3 regions of the Streptomyces sp. NPDC041108 genome follow, and region 3 is predicted to be linked to each of the others. Evidence: riboswitches for the same ligand, from Rfam matches in the RefSeq annotation. Region 3 holds a riboswitch; each other region holds the start of a gene.
The links. A riboswitch is a leader RNA that binds a small molecule or an ion and turns the genes downstream of it on or off. The one in region 3 is predicted to bind cyclic di-AMP.
Positions count from the first base shown of each region.

Region 1: linked by a shared signal. The riboswitch ahead of ACZ6BB_RS04535 (M23 family metallopeptidase) and the one ahead of ACZ6BB_RS27745 (M23 family metallopeptidase) in region 3 are both predicted to bind cyclic di-AMP.
Region 2: linked by a shared signal. The riboswitch ahead of ACZ6BB_RS32880 (transglycosylase family protein) and the one ahead of ACZ6BB_RS27745 (M23 family metallopeptidase) in region 3 are both predicted to bind cyclic di-AMP.

Region 1 is NZ_JBVIYK010000001.1:1,067,886-1,071,154, reverse strand. It holds gene ACZ6BB_RS04540 (DUF6250 domain-containing protein) at 1-592, opposite strand, end outside; gene ACZ6BB_RS04535 (M23 family metallopeptidase) at 817-1,815, opposite strand; cyclic di-AMP (ydaO/yuaA leader) riboswitch at 1,820-1,976, opposite strand; gene ACZ6BB_RS04530 (alpha-galactosidase) at 2,282-3,269, opposite strand, start outside.
Region 2 is NZ_JBVIYK010000015.1:91,815-95,083, forward strand. It holds gene eno (phosphopyruvate hydratase) at 1-28, opposite strand, end outside; gene ACZ6BB_RS32880 (transglycosylase family protein) at 442-1,137, opposite strand; cyclic di-AMP (ydaO/yuaA leader) riboswitch at 1,142-1,341, opposite strand; gene ACZ6BB_RS32885 (LysM peptidoglycan-binding domain-containing protein) at 1,524-2,585, opposite strand; gene ACZ6BB_RS32890 (cytochrome P450 family protein) at 2,814-3,269, opposite strand, start outside.
Region 3 is NZ_JBVIYK010000010.1:307,338-310,606, reverse strand. It holds gene ACZ6BB_RS27750 (aldo/keto reductase) at 1-477, opposite strand, end outside; gene ACZ6BB_RS27745 (M23 family metallopeptidase) at 644-1,702, opposite strand; cyclic di-AMP (ydaO/yuaA leader) riboswitch at 1,713-1,874, opposite strand; gene ACZ6BB_RS27740 (PP2C family protein-serine/threonine phosphatase) at 2,140-3,252, opposite strand.

The DNA of each region.
Region 1 (3,269 bases), on a different contig from region 3:
CGTTGTTCCACCACTGGACCTTCGACCCGTCGGACACGATCCGCACATGATGCGGCGCGTTGGCGACGAGCAGCGGCTCGGTGTAGTCGTGGATCAGCGGCCGCACACCCGGCTCACCGATGTACCGGCGCAGGCGGGTCGTCGTGTTCGTGTTGGCGCCGTACCCGACGTAGTACGTCTTCAGGTGGTCGTACTCGGCGAGCGCGCCCGCACGCGGGGTGGCGAACAGATCACCGGGCGAGCGCACGTCGACGGCGTTCCAGAAGTTGTTGAGGTCGGAGACCCGGTCGTTGGCCCCGCCCGCCGAGACCGGAGTGGCCGTGTACTCGACGGCGTACGGCCCTTCCAGCCGCCGCCGGAACCAGACCGTGGCCCCGGCCGGCACGTCGACCTCCAGCACACCCCGCGAGGCCGTGACCTCACCGCCACGCTCCAACTCCACCGCCCAGTGCCCGAGTCCGTGCCGGAAGTCGTCGGCGGCGATCAGCCCGCCCCGGCGCCGGGGCGTGTGCGCGGTCGCCGTCCCGGCCGGGCCGAGTGCCGCGAGGGCCGCACCGGCCGCGAGAACCCCGAAAGCTCTACGGGTGGTCATGACACTCCTGTCCGTCGACGACGCGCCACGGGGCACGGGCCCGCGTAGAAAGCGCTTACGGAGATCACTGTGTCGCCCCGTCCACCCCCTGTCGAGGCTTCGGCCGGCCATGCCACGCGACCGCAACACACGGCGCAACACGCGATCGCCGTACGGGACCGCGACGCCGAAGGCCGGCCCCGGCGGAGCGGGACCGGCCTTCGACATCACCGAGGAGCGGAGCCTCAGACGCTGACGCCCTTGGAGCGGAGGTAGGCCAGCGGGTCGAGGTCCGAGCCGTAGGAGGGGGTGGTGCGGATCTCGAAGTGCAGGTGCGGCCCGGTGACGTTGCCGGTCGCGCCCGAGAGACCGATCTGCTGACCGCCGCTCACGGACTGCCCCGCGGAGACGGAGATCGAGGAAAGGTGGGCGTACTGGGCGTAGTAGCCGTCGGCCAGCTTGATGACGACCTGGTTGCCGTACGCGCCGCCCCAACCGGCGGAGACGACGGTGCCCGCGCCCACGGCCTTGAGGGCGGTGCCGGTCGGGGCCACGAAGTCGACGCCCGTGTGGTAGCCGCTGGACCACATGCTGCCGGCGGTCTTGTACGCGGTGCCGACGGTGGCGCCCTGGATGGGCAGGCTGAACCCGGAGCCGTTGGCCGACGAGGACTGGCCGTTCGACGTGGAGGTCGACGCCTGGGTGTCCTTGGACTCCTGCTTCGAGGGGCCGGAGGACTTCGACGACTCGGACGACTCGGCGGCCTTCGACGACTGCGACAGCTGCGGCTTCGACGACTGCGAGGTACCGCCCGCGGCCTGCCCGCCGATGGACAGCTTCAGCCCCGGGTGGATCAGCGACGGGTCGGAGCCGATCGCCGCGCGGTTGTCCGAGTAGAGGCGCTTCCAGCCTCCCTCGACGTCCTGCTCGTCCGCGATCTTCGCGAGGTAGTCGCCGACCTTCACCGAGTAGGTCTTGGCCGTCTTCTTGGTGGCGGTCCTCTCGGCCTGGGCGGACTTCTCCGCCTGCGCGATCCGCGCACCGGCCTCGGCCACGGCCTGCTCGGTGGCGATGGTGGCCGTCTTCTCGGACACACCCGACACGGCGGTCGCCGGGGTGGCGGCCTGGGCGCCGGCGGCTCCGATCAGCGGCAGTGCGAGCGCCGCACCACCGGTCCCGGCGGCGGCGATCGAGCGGGTGAAACGCTGGGACTTGGGACGGCGGTGCTTACCCTTCGCGGGCATGGCGAATTCCTCTCCGGCGCCTGCGAGGTGAGCTGTCGGGTGCGGACTGGAGATGTCCGGCCGTGCTCGCGCACGGCTTGACCCCTAGCCTTTTCCGGAGACCGGAACAGGCGGTGATTCCTGTGGGTCCCCCGCTCCTGCCGTGGATCGGTTCGGTGTGCGGCTCCGGTCGGCGGCAGGATTGGGCGTCCGTCCGGATTGACGCAGAACGTAAGCGACTTGTGCCCACAGAGACAACCATTGGGACTTCCTGTGTGCCTTCCTACCTGATCCTTACATCAATCCACCCTCACGCTCCGTAAAAGACTGGTCCTGCCCATTTCCCAACCGCCCTGGAAACGTGCACGAATTACGTGCACATGGCGACAGCGGAACGTCACGAATATGACGCTGCTCACGCCCCTACGTGCCAGTAGGCTTTATTCCAGGGCTTGTTGGAATTAAGGCTGCATTTCGGACAGATCGCTCAAGTGCGACGCAGGCGGATAACTGTCGCATCGAAGTCACCGCGCAGCCCCGTCGACAGCCCGTGATGCAACAGCACGGCCCCTCGATGCACTTCGCCCGTTTCGCGGCACTCGTACGTTTCTGTCGGGTCCAGCCCGCGCAGCCGGAGCGGGGCGGGCGGCTCGCCGTAGTGCTGGGCCTGGAGCCAGGCCAGGACCACGACCTCGCCACCGTGGACGTACTGCACGGCGCTCAGCCCACCCGTCGGCGGCCGCAACCGGTGGAGATCACCGCGCTGCACGACGGGCCGGATCTGCTTGTACAGCTCGACCCACTCCCCCGCCTCGGCCAGCTCCTCCTCGGTCCACTCGGTGAGGTCGCCACCGACCCCGAGCACACCCGCCATGGCACTGACGAAGCGGAACCGCAGCGAGCTGACGCGACCGTTGAGCTGGTTGTTCGGGCTGTCGGTGACCCACGCGGCCATGGTCCGGGCCGGGTGGATCTGGCTGAAGCCGTGCTGGATGGCGAGCCGGTCGAGCGGGTCGGTGTTGTCCGACGTCCAGACCTGGTCCGTCCGGGCCATCACCCCGAGGTCGATCCGGCCGCCGCCTCCGGAGCACGACTCGAAGGCCACCCCCGGGTGCGCGGCCCGCAGCCGGTCCAGCAGGGCGTAGTAGGCGTGCACGTGCTCGACCCACAGCTTCTGCGGGTACGGCTCGCCGGGCCAGCCGGCATCCGTGAAGCAGCGGTTGAAGTCCCACTTCACGTAGTCGATCGACGCGCTGGACAAGAGCGCGTCCAGTTTCTCCCAGAGGTATTCCTGGACGTCCTCGCGCGCGAGGTTGAGGACGAGCTGATTACGCAGCTCCGTCCGCTTTCGTCCCGGTTGGAACTGGACCCATTCGGGATGCGCCCGGTACAGCTCGCTGTCAGGGTTGACCATCTCGGGCTCGACCCAGATACCGAACTGCATGCCGAGGGCGTGCACATAGTCGGCGAGGGGC
Region 2 (3,269 bases), on a different contig from region 3:
GGGCTACGACGACGTCGATGGACGGCACGAGCATCTCCTTCATGGGATGTGACGCTGGTTGCGCGGGGCCGCTTGGGCCTTGCGACTAGAGCCTAACCGCCCCCGGGCCGTCGGCAGCCGACCGACCGTCCCGTGGACAGACAGACCGTACCCATTGTTCCCGTCCGGAACAAAGAGGGGGTGGACAAGAGAAGTCGCCGACGGTGCAAAAAAGCCCCGCCCCGGTGCGTACGGGGGAATGCGCACCGGGGCGGGGAGCCCGTGGGGGCGGGGGGACGGCCCTCACGAGGTCTTCACTATGGAGGACACGGATGTGAGTGGGCTGTGGTTCAGCCGGGGAGCGGCCTGATTTCCGGCCCGGCTGAACCTGCCCCGCCTGCCCGGCCGTGGGGGCGGCCGTGGGGTCGGCAGGCGTGTGGCGGCCGTCGTGGTCGCCGTGGGTCAGCTCAGGTGGAGCTGCTGGCCCGGGTAGATGAAGTCGGCGTCGTCGATGATGTCCTTGTTCAGCTCGAAGAGCTTCTCCCAGCCACCCTTGACGTTCTTCTTCGCGGCGATGGCGCTGAGGGTGTCGCCCTTGACGACCTTGTACTCGCCGTCGCCCTTCTTGACCTTCTTGCCGGTCGGGGTCTCGACGGTGGCGCGCTCGGAGGAGCGGGAGGCGCGGTTGTCCTCGGTGCTCTTCTTGGTGCTCTCCTGCGTGCTCTGCGAGGAGGAGCCGGAGGAGTTGGTGTTGCCGCCGGAGGCGGCGGCACCGTCGTAGGAGGCGCCGGACAGGCCGGTGCCGCAGACCGGCCAGGCACCCTTGCCCTGACCCGCGAGGACCTTCTCGGCGATCGCGATCTGCTGGGCCTTGCTCGCCTGGTTGGCGGTGGAGGCGTACTGCGTACCGCCGTAGGCGGCCCAGGTGGAGGCCGAGAACTGCAGGCCGCCGTAGTAGCCGTTGCCGGTGTTGATGGACCAGTTGCCGCCGGACTCGCACTGGGCGACGGCGTCCCACTCGGAGGCGGTGGCGGCGGAGGCGCTGCCGGCGACCATCAGCGGGGCGGCGACGGCGGCGGCGCCGGTGACGCCGACGACGGCGATGGCGCGAGCGGCCTTGGACGGACGACGGTGCTTGCCCTTGCTGGAGAACAGCATGGAGAGATCCCCTCACCGACGCCTGCGAGGTGAGCTGTCGGGTTCGGGCCGGTTGAGTTGCCCGGCCGCGCACGCTCGCCTCTCGGCTCACGTCGCGCGGCTTCACCCCCAGCCGGTTCCGGTCGTGCGCCCCCGAAGGGCCGCAACCGCCGGACCCGGCACTTACCTTGGGTCCCCCGCTCCTGCCTACGGCGCTTGACGCGACGACTGTTCCTCACGGCCGATGGCAGGATTCGGCGTGCCGACCGGGAGGGCCCGCTGTGGCGAGCGGTCACGACCGTAAACAGGTGATTGCCCGAATTTCAAAGACGATCAGGGGGTCTGTGATTCATCTCCCACGGAGATCAAAACGGGCAATCGGGGTCGAACCATGACCCGAACTGCCGCTACTTTTTGCCCGTTTCGGCACCGACTTCGAGGGTCTGACCGGGAAGGATGAGGTCCGGGTCGGTTCCGACGGTGGTCTCGTTCTCGGCGTACAGCGTCCGCCACCCGCCGTCCAGACCCAGCGAGTTCACGATGCCGGTCAGACTGTCGCCCACATGGACGGTGTAGGCACCCTCCACTCCCTCGCGCGACGCACCGCCGTCCCGTGAGGCGTGCCGACCGGAGGAGGCGCCGTCGGCGCGCGAGCCGTCGCCGGCTTCCGCGCCGGAGCCGGTGTCCGCGCCGGAGCCCTCGTCGGCACTGGCGCCGCGGTGACGGCCCGTACCGCCCTCGCCGTCGTCGGTAGCCGTGGAACCGTCACTCCGGCCTGAATTGTCCGACTTCTCACCGTCGGACTTCCGGGAGTCGCCGTCGCCGGAGTCACCGGAGCCGGTGGAGTCCGCGGAGTCGGAGTCCGTGGCCGCCTTCGCGGAATCGTCGGCCGTGTCCGCGGACGAGTCCGGTGAGGCGGCCGACTTCCGGGATCCGTCGCCGGCATCGGCGTCGCCGTCGGTCGACTTGGCCGAGTCGGTGGAGCCGGCCGAGTCCGGCGAAGCGGAGGAATCCGACGAACCGGATGTGCCGGACTCGCTGCCGGAGTTCGACGAGTCGTCCGCGACGCCCGTGTCCACCTCGGCGGAACCGGCGTCGCCGCCGAGGTTGTGGAGCAGTCCGCAGGTGGACCAGACGCCGACGCCCTGGTCGGCGAGGATCTTCTCGGCGACGGCTATCTGCTGGGAGCGGCTGGCCCGGTCCGCGGTCGTCGCGTAGTCGAGGCCGCCGTACTTCTCCCAGTTGGCCTGGGTGAGCTGGAGGCCGCCGTAGCGTCCGTTGCCGGTGTCCGCGCTCCAGAAGCCACCGCTCTCGCACTCCGCCACCTGGTCCCAGGTGGTTCCGCTCGCCGCACTCGCGCCGGCGGCGCCGAGGAGCGGGATGGCGATGGCCGACCCCGTCACTCCCGCCGCGACGAGGAGAGCCGGAGCCTGACGGGGGCGACGGTGACGACCGTTCCCGGAGAGCATGCGGTTGCCTTTCACACGACAGCGATGGCCTGTGCGACGGGGCGTGATGACCCCTTCGCACTGACGTGTGAACGTATCGGCAGTCGATCAGTTGTCACAAGTTAATGCAGCGCAGATCACGTGAAGATCACAGAGTTGAGAGAGCGTCAACTTCTGGCGCGGAATGGGGTAGTACTACGGGCCGTCGGGGTATCACTACACGCCGCTCATGGCGTGATCATCGTGCACTCATCGCCGCTCCCGTGGGGTGAATTCCACCGGAAGCGTGCGCAATCCCCGCATGATGAGACCTCCTCGCCAGCGCAGATCGGCCGGATCCACGGCGAGTCGCAGATCGGGGAGGCGGGTGAGGAGCGTCGCCAGCGCGGTCTGCCCTTCGAGCCGGGCGAGTGGTGCGCCGAGGCAGTAGTGGATGCCGTGGCCGTAGCCGAGGTGCTGGTTGTCACGGCGTGAGAGATCCAGGGTGTCGGGGTCGTCGAAGCGGGCCGGGTCGCGGTCGGCCGCCGCGAGGACGACGAGGACGGGGTCGCCGGGGGCGACGTCCTGCCCGCCGAGGGTGAGGGGCTCGGTCGCGAAGCGCCAGGTGGCGAGTTCGACGGGGCCGTCGTAGCGCAGGAGTTCCTCGACGCCGGTTTCGAGCAGCCCGCTCTCCCCGGCGTCGAGGGAGGTCTGCAGCCGGGCGCG
Region 3 (3,269 bases):
GGGAGTGATGTTGGACGCGGCGATCGCACGGACCTTGCCGGCCTTCACCAGGTCGTCGAGGGCGGTGACGATCTCCTCCACGGGCACCTCGGGATTGTCGAAGTGCGTGTAGTAGAGGTCGATGTGGTCCGTGCCGAGGCGGGCGAGGGAGGCGTCGGCCGCGGCCTTGATGTTGGCCGCCGTCAGGCCCTGGTACTCGGGGTGCTGGCTCACCTTGGTCGCGACGACCACGTCGTCCCGGTTGCCGCGGGACTTGATCCACCTGCCGATGATCCTCTCGGACTCACCGCCCGTGTGGCCCTCCACCCAGGCCGAGTAGGAGTCGGCGGTGTCGACGAAGTTGCCCCCGGCGGCCGCGTAGGCGTCGAGAACGGCGAAGGACTGTGCCTCGTCGGCCGTCCACCCGAAGACGTTGCCGCCGAGGGAGAGGGGGAAGACCTCGATGTCGGACGTGCCCAGCTTGCGAAGAGAAGTCATGTCATCCATCAACCGGCGCGGCGGACGCCCGCATTCCACCCCGGCGTGAACGCCACGTGAAGCCGTGGGAGCGAGGCGCACGAGCGGGCGCCGGCCCCGAGGACGACGAACGCCGCGCGGTCCTCACGGGCCCACGCGGCGTCGTTGGTTCGTCGTCCGACCGGCTCTACGGGGTCAGACCCTTGCTGCGCAGCCACGCCGCCGGGTCGATGCCGCCGGCCGCGCCGCCGGGGTGGACCTCCATGTGGAGGTGGGCGCCGGTCACGTTGCCCGTGGCGCCCACGCGGCCGATGACGTCGCCGGTGGCGACCTTCTGGCCGACGCTGACGCCGATGGAGGACTGGTGGGCGTACCAGATCTCGGTGCCGTCATCGAGGGTGAGGACGGTCTTGTAGCCGTAGGAGCCCTCGTAGCCCGCCTGCGTGATGGTGCCGCCGTGGACGGCCTTGATCAGGGTGCCGGTCGGGGCGGCGAAGTCGAGGCCGGTGTGGTAGCCGGAGGACCAGTAGGGGCCGGCCTGGCCGAAGGTGGAGGTGAGGGTGTACGAGGAGGTGGGCAGCGTGAACTGCTTGGCGAGGGAGGCGAGACGCTCGGCCTCCTTCTTCGCCGCGGCCTCCTCCGCCGCCTTCTTCTTGGCGGCGGCCTCCTTGGCCTCGGCTTCCTTCTTCTCCTTGGCGGCCAGTTCGGCGGCCTTGTCCGCGGCGGCGGTCTGGGCGGCCTCGGCGGCGGCCTTGTCGAAGGCGTCCTGCTGGGACTCGGCCTGGGCCATGATGCGGGCGCGCAGTGCCTCACCGGCGTCCGCGGTGCCCTGCTGGGTCTCGGCGGCGGTCAGGCCGGCGCTGCTGAGCGGGGTCCTGGACGCCTCGGGCTCCGGCTCCTCGGCCTCGTCCTCGAAGACCGAGCCGACGTTCGGCATGTCGGGCATCGAGATGGACACCGGGGCCTTGCCGGACTGCGCGCTGGCCATGCCGGCGCCGCTGACGGCGGCTATGACTCCGACGCCGAGAACCGTGGAGCTGCGGCCGAGGCCGCCACGAGCGAGTACGCCGGTCTTCTTGGCGACGCGGTGCCGACCGCGAGCGGGGCGAAGGGTGTCCTCGCTGGGATTCCACTCCTGCCAGGGGCCCTCGTTGTCGCTGTTGTAGCTGCCGTAGCCGAACGTCCGGCTCTCGCCTTCGCGTTGGCTCGGCACGGGGGCTTCGGTCGCGGACCGGTTCGACGCCACGTGGGCGTACTCCTTCCTTCCTCCTCGCCTACCGGGTTAGCTGACGGGTTCGGAGCAGGAAGGTCTCCTACGCGCGTAAACCGGTCGTGCGGACTGCCACGACGGTCTCCGTGCGATTCACCCCAGGGTGTTGGTTCCCCGGTTCCCTTGCGGGATTCGGCGCGTGAGCACGGAGCCGTCTCTTGTGACGGCTGGGACGACCGCGCTGCGTTATCGAACGTTAATAGACACGAGCACTCCATTCCAAGCTGTTCTGAATGATCGTTCCGCACCCCCTGCTGGACTTTACGGGTCATGAGGGGTTTAAAACGGGCGAGTTGACTTGCCTCGGCAGTAACAAAAGTTCTGACGGGACATCAGCATGTCCACGGAGAACGATCAAACAGTCACGTTGGGTGATATAGAGGCCCCCCAGCAGCCCCCGCCTCCGCCCGAGGTCATGGCCGACGGACCGCCAGGAGAGCCATGTCGTCCGTCGTGCCGTCCCCCGTGTGCCGGCGCACCTCGTCCGCCAGGGTCGTCACCAGGGCGCGCGGAGCGGAGAAGACCCGCCCGGACAGGCGTTCGACCGGGTCGTAGAAGACACCGCACGCGTCCCGCGCCTCGGACAGACCGTCCGTATGGAAGAGCAGCGTGGCCCCCCGCGGAAACCCGGCCTCCTCCGCGCGGTCGGGCCAGGCGCCCAGATCCTCCATGCCCAGCGGGAGGGCCGGGCGCGGCGCGTCCAGGGAGCGCAGGGTGCCGTCGGCGAGCAGCAGGAGAGGCGAGGGGTGGCCCCGGTTGACGATCCGGGCGCGCCCGGCCCCGTGCGGGAACTCCGCCAGCACGGCCGTCACGAACCCCTCGTACTCCACCGCCGCGTCCCGCAGCGCGGCCTCCCGCCTGGTCGTCTCCCGGGCCAGCGCCCGCTCCAGCCGCTGGGCGACCGCTTCGAGCGTCGACTCCTGCTCGGCCGCCTCCCGGAACGCGCCGATCAGCACCGCCACCGCCGACACCGCGCCCAGCCCCTTGCCGCGCACATCGCCCACGATCAGCCGTACGCCGTGGGGCGAGTCCTGCACCGCGTACAGATCGCCCCCGATCGACGCCCCCGCCTGCGCGGCCTCGTAGCGCGCGGCGATCTCCAGCCCGCCGATCCGCTCCTGCGGCACCGGCAGGACGGCCCGCTGTGCCGCCTCGGCGATCTCCCGGGCGGTGGCGAGCCGGGCGTCGCTGCGGCGGACGAGACGGTTGATCAGTACGGCCAGTACGGCGACGGTGACCACCGTGGCGACCTCGGTGATCGCGTCCACCTGACCCGTGTCGCCGTAGTAGCCGCGCACGGCGCTGACCCCGGAGACCGAGACGATCCCGGTGATCACCGTGCCGTGCAGCGAGAAGAGCGGGGCCGCCACCAGGGGCGCGGCGGTGAAGAAGGGGACCGCCGTGAACTCCCGCGGGGTGAAGTGGTCGTAGAAGAGGCCGACGGTGATCAGCAGGGCCGGGACGGCGCGAGTGAGCGTACGGACGTAGGAGAACCGCCGCCCGACCGGCTCCCTCACACCCGCCACCCGTTCTCTGTGCCCAC